2 regions of the Rhodovulum iodosum genome follow, and region 1 is predicted to be linked to the other one. Evidence: riboswitches for the same ligand, from Rfam matches in the RefSeq annotation. Region 1 holds a riboswitch; the other holds the start of a gene.

Region 1 (3,399 bases):
CTGGTCGGACGACGCGATGCGGCCGGCTACCTCGATCTGCATGTAATGCCCCTCGGCGAAGGGCGCCGCGGCCTTTGTGTCGTCGCCCTCCGCGATCAGGTGATAGGCGGGCGAGGTGGTGTAGCTGAGCACCATGTCGGCCTCGCCCTCGACAAACAGCCCGTAGGCCTCGGACCAGCCCTTGGTCACGGTCAGCACATGCGGCGCGAGCCCCTGCCAGATCTCGCCGGCGCGTTCGCCATAGGCCGCCTGCACCCACAGCAGCAGGCCCAGCCCCGGAGTGGAAGAGCGCGGGTCCTGGATGATGATCTTGAGATCCTCGGGCGCGGCGATCAGCTCTTGGAAGCTGCCGGGCGGGGTGGCCAGTTTCGTCTTGTCGTAGACGAAGGCGAAATAACCCCAGTCATAGGGCAGGAACATGTCGTCGTCCCAGCCCACGGGCAGGTCCAGCTTGACATCGTCGCGCCCGTGCCGTGCGAAGAGGCCGGTGTCGGCCGCCCGCGCGGTCAGGTTGGTATCGAGCCCCATCACGATATCGGCCTCGGTGCGCGCCCCCTCGAGCTGGAGCCGCGCCAACAGCGCCGCGCCGTCGCCCATCGCCAGAAAGCGCAGGTCGCAGCCGCAAACATCTTCGAACGCCGCCTCGACCTGCGGGCCCGGCCCCCATTCGGTGACGAAGCTGTCATAGGTATAGACGGTCAGCACCGGCGTCTGGGCCGGCGCGGGGCCGGCGGCCAGCGCCGCCGCGGCGATCATCGGAAATCTCATGTCGTCCTCCCTGTTTCAGCGGCCGAACGCGGCCAGCCATTCGGCCAGCGCGACCTCGCGCAGCGTCGCGGCCTCGGTCTCATCGAAGAAAATCGCGCGGTCGGGCACGCCCAGCCTTTCAAAGCCCTCGGGCAGCCCGTCTTCGGGCATCACCGCCGGGTAGGCCCAGTTCGCCGTCGGGATCATCGCCTGGAACGCGTCCGACAGGATAAAGCCGATGAAGGCGTCGGCCAGTTCGGGCTGGTCGGTTCGGGCGATTTTCGCGGCCAGTTCGGCCATGAAATAGTGCCCCTCGGGGAAGATCGCGGCGGCCTTGGTGTCGTCGCCCTCGGCGATCAGGTGGTAGGCGGGCGAGGTGGTGTAGCTGAGCACCATGTCGGCCTCGCCGCTGGTGAACATGCCGTAGGATTCCGACCAGCCCTTGGTCACGGTCAGCACCTTGGGCGCCAGCTTTTCCCACGCGGCCCCGGCCTCGTCGCCATAGACGGCCTTGACCCACAAGAGCAGCGCAAGTCCCGAGATCGAGGTGCGCGGGTCCTGGATCACCAGGGCCAACTCGTCGGGCGCGTCGAGCAGCGCGTCGAAACTCGCGGGCGGCTCGGCGAGCCGGGTCTTGTCGTAGACGAAGGCCGTGTAGCCGTAGTTGAAAGGCAGAAAGATGTCGTCGGTCCATTCGATCGGCAGGGTCAGGGCGTTGTTGTCCTGCCCGTGCGGTGCGAACAGACCCGAGGCACGGGCCTTGAGCGTAATATCGGTGTTCAGCCCGATGGCGACATCGGCCTCGGTCCGGGCGCCTTCCAGCAGCAGCCGCGGCAGCAGATCGCCGATGCGGTAGACAAGGTCGCAGCCGCCGCAGCGCGCCTCGAACATCTCTTCGATCTTGGGGCCAGGGCCCCATTCCGATGCGAAATAGTCGGGCGCATAGACCGTCAGCACGGGGGTGTCCGCCGCTGCCATGCTGGCAGTGAGGGCTCCCGCGGCGAGGATCAGGGTCTTCATGGGCATCCTCCGTACACGGGGCGGCCGGGATAGGGGTGGAGAATGTCCAGTCACCTTCCCTCCGCCGGTTCTAACCGGTTCAGGTTCAACGGGTCCGCATGGATGCGTCTCAGCCCTGTCGAGGGCGCCCCGAGGTACGGCGCACGCTAACGCGGCGGGCCCGGCGCCGCAAGGGAAAGCACTTGAGAGGGCGCGCGCCGGCCGCTATTCCCCGAAGGACACAGGAGCACGCCCCATGAGCCTCAACAGTTTCGGCCACCTTTTCCGCGTCACGACCTGGGGCGAAAGCCACGGGCCGGCGCTGGGGGCCACGGTCGACGGCTGCCCGCCGGGGGTGGCAATCGACGAGGGCATGCTGCAGCACTGGCTCGACCGGCGAAAGCCGGGGCAGAGCAAGTTCACAACCCAGCGGCGCGAGGCGGACGCGGTGGAAATTCTCTCGGGCGTGTTCGAGGGGCAGACGACCGGCACGCCGGTCCAGTTGATGATCCGCAACACCGACCAGCGGTCGAAGGATTACGGCGATATCGCCGAGAAATTCCGCCCCGGCCATGCCGACATCACCTATTGGCAGAAATACGGCATCCGCGACTATCGCGGCGGCGGCCGGTCCTCGGCGCGGGAAACCGCCGCGCGCGTGGCCGCGGGGGGCATCGCCCGCGCCGCGCTGGCCACGCTGGCACCGGGGCTGCGCATCACCGGCTACATGGTGCAGATGGGCGCGCAGGGGATCGACCGCGCCCGTTTCGACTGGGACGAGATCGGGAACAACCCGTTTTGGGCCCCCGATGCGCAGGCCGCGGCGCACTGGGCCACCGATCTCGACGAATTGCGCAAATCGGGCAACTCGGTCGGCGCGGTGGTCGAAGTCACGGCGCGCGGGGTGCCCGCGGGCCTTGGCGCGCCGGTTTATGGCAAGCTCGACACCGACCTCGCGGCGGCGATGATGAGCATCAATGCGGTCAAGGGCGTCGAGATCGGCGAGGGCATGGCCGCCGCCACGCTGACCGGCGTCGAGAATGCAGACGAGATCTTCATGGGCAATGACGGGCAGCCGGTCTATTCCTCGAACCACGCGGGCGGCATCCTGGGCGGGATTTCCACCGGGCAGGACGTGGTGGTGCGCTTTGCGGTCAAGCCGACCTCCTCGATCCTGACGCCGCGGCGGACGATCACCCGGTCCGGCGAGACGAGCGAGATCGTCACCAAGGGCCGGCACGACCCCTGCGTGGGCATCCGCGCGGTGCCCGTGGGCGAGGCGATGATGGCCTGCGTGCTGCTCGACCACATTCTGCTGCATCGCGGGCAGGTGGGCGAGAACCGCGGCAAGATCGGCTAGGGCGGCGGCCGACGGTCGCGCCAACTCGACCTGGCGCACCGCGCTTGATAGGTCTTGGTCCACAGACCCGCGCCCCGACAGACAAGGCCCGCCGGTGAAGCTGATCGAACGCAACATGACCGTCCGCCGGTACGACCGGGCCACGCTGCTCGACTGCATCCGCACGGGCGAGGATGCGGTGCGGTATGTCTTCAAGTCGGGCCTTGCGGCGCAGGATCTCGTCGGCAAACCGGGGCTGTTGCTCGAGGACGTGCGCAGCATCGGCGGGGGCCTGTCGGTGCTCGCCCGGGTTT
Region 2 (3,399 bases), 560 kb from region 1:
CGATGGCGCCGGAGATATAGCTCTTGGCCTGCCGGACCGCCTCGGCCAGTGGACGTTTCTGCCCAAGCTGCGCGGCCAGCGCCGAAGAGAGGGTGCAGCCCGTGCCGTGGGTGTTTTCCGTGGCGCAGCGCCGGCCCTCGAACCAGTGCTCGCCCTCGGCGGAAACCAGCAGGTCGGGGCTGTCATTGCCGCCCAGATGCCCGCCTTTCAGCAGGACGGCACCGGACCCGAGCCCGAGCAGGGCATACGCCTGCCTTGCCATCTCGCCGCGTGTCGTTGCCGGGACGTCCCCGAGAAGGTCGGCGGCTTCGGGCAGGTTCGGCGTGACAACCGACGCGCGGGGCAACAGCCGCTCTCGCACCGCGGCAACGGCCTCGGGCGCGAGCAGGCGGTCACCGCCCTTGGCGACCATCACCGGGTCCAGCACGATGGGTGCCGAAAGCCCGGCCAGCGCATCCGCGACACGCGCCGCAATGGCCGCGCTGCCCAACATGCCGATCTTGACAGCGTCGATGCGCACGTCCTCTCGGATGGCGGCGATCTGCGCACCGACCATCTCGGGATCGATCAGCGCGACGCCCTGCACGCCTTGCGTGTTCTGCGCCGTCAGCGCGGTGATCGCGGCCATGGCGTAGCCGCCATTCGCCGAGATTGCCTTGATATCGGCCTGGATACCGGCGCCGCCCGACGGGTCGGACCCGGCGATCGCCAGGATGTTCGCAATCATGTCTGCCTCCATGTCTGGACAAGGGTTCGGGTCGCGGCCTCGGGATCGGCCGCGCGGGACACCGCCGAGACCACCGCCATGCCACGCGCCCCGGCCTGACGCAGCGCGGGCACATCCCCCGCGCCCAGCCCGCCGATCGCCACCGTGGGCACCGGCGACGCGGCGACGATGCGCGCAAGGCCCGCCGCGCCGATGGGCCGGGCCGCATCGGGTTTCGTCGCCGTCGCACGAAACGGACCCGCCCCGATATAGCTGACGCCCTCGGGGATCGCGGCGCATTGCGCGACGGTCTCGACCGAGAGACCGAGCAGCGCGTCAGGAGCGATCCGGTCGCGCGCAGCGCGCGGGTCGCCATCGGACTGGCCGATATGCAGATCGGCCCCGGTGTCCTGCGCGACCGCGACCCGGTCGTTGACGAAGACGCGCACGCCAAGGGGACACAGCGCCTGCATAAGCGCGCCGGTCATCCGGGCCATCTGGGCATCGCTCGCGGTCTTGTCGCGCAGTTGCACCGCCCAGGCCCCGCCGCGTGCAGCGGCCAGCGCCTGATCCATGATCGACCGCGCCGCGCCGGGATCGGTGACGACGTAGACCGGGCCGATCATGTCACCGCCTCGACCCGGGCCGAGGCGTCCAGCGCGGTCGGCGTCAGGCGATACAGCGCGTCCAGGAAGGCCGGCTGAAAGCTGCCCGGCCCGTGCGCCTCGCGGCCTGCGGCCTCTCCGGCCACGCCGTAGGCGGCGAGCGCGGCGGCCGTCGCGTCGAGCGTCGGCTGGCCGACGCAAAAGGCCGCGATCACACCGTTGAGCGAGCACCCCATCACCGTGATCCGGGCCATCAGCGGGTGGCCGTTCGCCACGCGCAGGGCGCAGGCGCCGTCGGTGACGTAATCGACCGGCCCCGAAACGGCGACCACGCCGCCGGTGCGCTGCGCCAGCGCCGCCGCCGCCCCCTCGGCGGCCTCGACGGTGTCACCCGCATCGACACCCTGCGCGGCGCCGCCCAGCCCGGCCAGCGTGAGGATTTCCGAGGCGTTGCCACGCACGACCGTGGGCCGCAGGTCGAGCAGGCTGTTGGACAACTCCTGGCGAAACCGCGTCGCCGCGACCCCCACCGGATCGAAGACCCAGGGGCGGCCTGCCCTGGCCATCACGGCGGCAGCCTCTTGCATCGCGGCGCCCCAGGCGGTGTCGGCGGTGCCGATATTGACCGTCAGCGCCTGCGCCAGACCGGCGAATTCCGCCGCCTCTTCACGGGCATGGACCATCGCGGGCGAGGCGCCGATCGCAAGAAGGACGTTGGCCATGAAATTCATCGCCACGAAATTGGTGATGTTGTGGACGAGCGGGCCCGTGTCCCGCACGGACTGAAGATAGGCGCCGGGGTTGGTCATCTTGCCTCCTTTGGGGCGGAGGCACGGGACGCACATCGCGCGCGATGTGGCCCCGCAACTTCCTCCGCCGGCATGATCCGGGTCAGGTTCAAAGGGTGCTTCTCAGCCCGCGCGATGCGAACGCCCCTGTTGCATGCGGCAGACTTGCAGTTGGGCGTGATGAATTCAAGTGTCCGGCGCAAGCCGGCGGTTTGCCTTTCCGCCCCGATGGGCCCGGAAACGAGCGCGACCGCAGGTCAAAGGGCCCCTAGCCGCGCCTGTTTTCCGCCGGATCCGGCACTGGACCGGATGGCGGGCCGGACTCGGCCAGCGCCACCGCCTTCAGCCGGGCGACGACCTGCTCGCCCTGGTGCAGGCCCAGCCGGTCCCATGACTTGCGCGAGACGCGGGCCAGCAGCGCCGCCCCCTCGCCGTCGGCGCCCAGCCGAAGGCGCACGGTCATCTGGTGGTCGCGGGTCGTCTCGGCGCCCTCGATCCGCGCGGGCAAGGCGTTCAGGATCGTGGTGTCGAGCGGCACGTGGCGCCCGAGGCTGACATCGCTGGCCGGGATGCGCAGCCGGCAGCGCGTGCCGGGCGGTCCGAGATCGCCTGGCACCACCACGACACCGCCGGGCACGTTCACATCGCACAGCCCGTATTGCGGGTCGGATGCGATCACCTTGCCGTCGATCACCGCGGCAGGCTCTGGCAAGTGGATGAGCGGCAGCGCGGGATCGGCCAAAAGATCGGCGATCGGCCCCGCGGCACGCACACGGCCCGCCTGCATCAGCACCAGCGTATCGGCCAGCCGTTCGACCTCGGCGATGTCGTGGCTGACGTAGAGCACCGGGATCGACAGCGCCGCGTGCAGCCGTTCAAGATAGGGCAGGATGTCATCCTTGGAAAACCGGTCGAGCGCCGATAGCGGCTCGTCCATCAACAGAAGGTCGGGCTGGGACAAGAGCGCCCGCCCGATGGCCACCCGCTGACGCTCTCCCCCCGACAGCATTTCCGCCGGGCGGTCGAACAAGGGCGCGATGCCGAGCAGCGCCACCACATCGTCCATCCCGATACGGGGCGCACACCGGGCGCGGCGCAGGCCGAAACGCAGGTTCGCCTCGACCGACAGATGGGGAAAAAGGCTGGCCTCTTGAAAAACGTAGCCGATGGCGCGGCGGTGCGGCGGGACAAAGCGGCGGCCCGCCTGCCATTGCGCGCCATTGACGCAAAGCTGCCCGCCGGGCAGGCGCATCAGGCCCGCGACGGCGCGCAACACCGTGGTCTTGCCGCAGCCCGACGG

Evidence for each region. A riboswitch is a leader RNA that binds a small molecule or an ion and turns the genes downstream of it on or off. The one in region 1 is predicted to bind thiamine pyrophosphate.
Region 2: linked by a shared signal. The riboswitch ahead of thiM (hydroxyethylthiazole kinase) and the one ahead of Ga0609869_RS05835 (thiamine ABC transporter substrate-binding protein) in region 1 are both predicted to bind thiamine pyrophosphate.

What each region holds. Positions count from the first base shown of each region.
Region 1 is NZ_JBEHHI010000001.1:1,192,619-1,196,017, forward strand. Features, by position in the region: gene thiB (thiamine ABC transporter substrate binding subunit) at 1-768, opposite strand, end outside; gene Ga0609869_RS05835 (thiamine ABC transporter substrate-binding protein) at 784-1,767, opposite strand; TPP riboswitch at 1,807-1,909, opposite strand; gene aroC (chorismate synthase) at 2,003-3,106, shown strand; gene Ga0609869_RS05845 (glycosyltransferase family 2 protein) at 3,201-3,399, shown strand, end outside.
Region 2 is NZ_JBEHHI010000001.1:1,752,210-1,755,608, reverse strand. Features, by position in the region: gene thiD (bifunctional hydroxymethylpyrimidine kinase/phosphomethylpyrimidine kinase) at 1-727, opposite strand, end outside; gene thiE (thiamine phosphate synthase) at 724-1,332, opposite strand; gene thiM (hydroxyethylthiazole kinase) at 1,329-2,120, opposite strand; TPP riboswitch at 2,163-2,258, opposite strand; gene modC (molybdenum ABC transporter ATP-binding protein) at 2,368-3,399, opposite strand, start outside.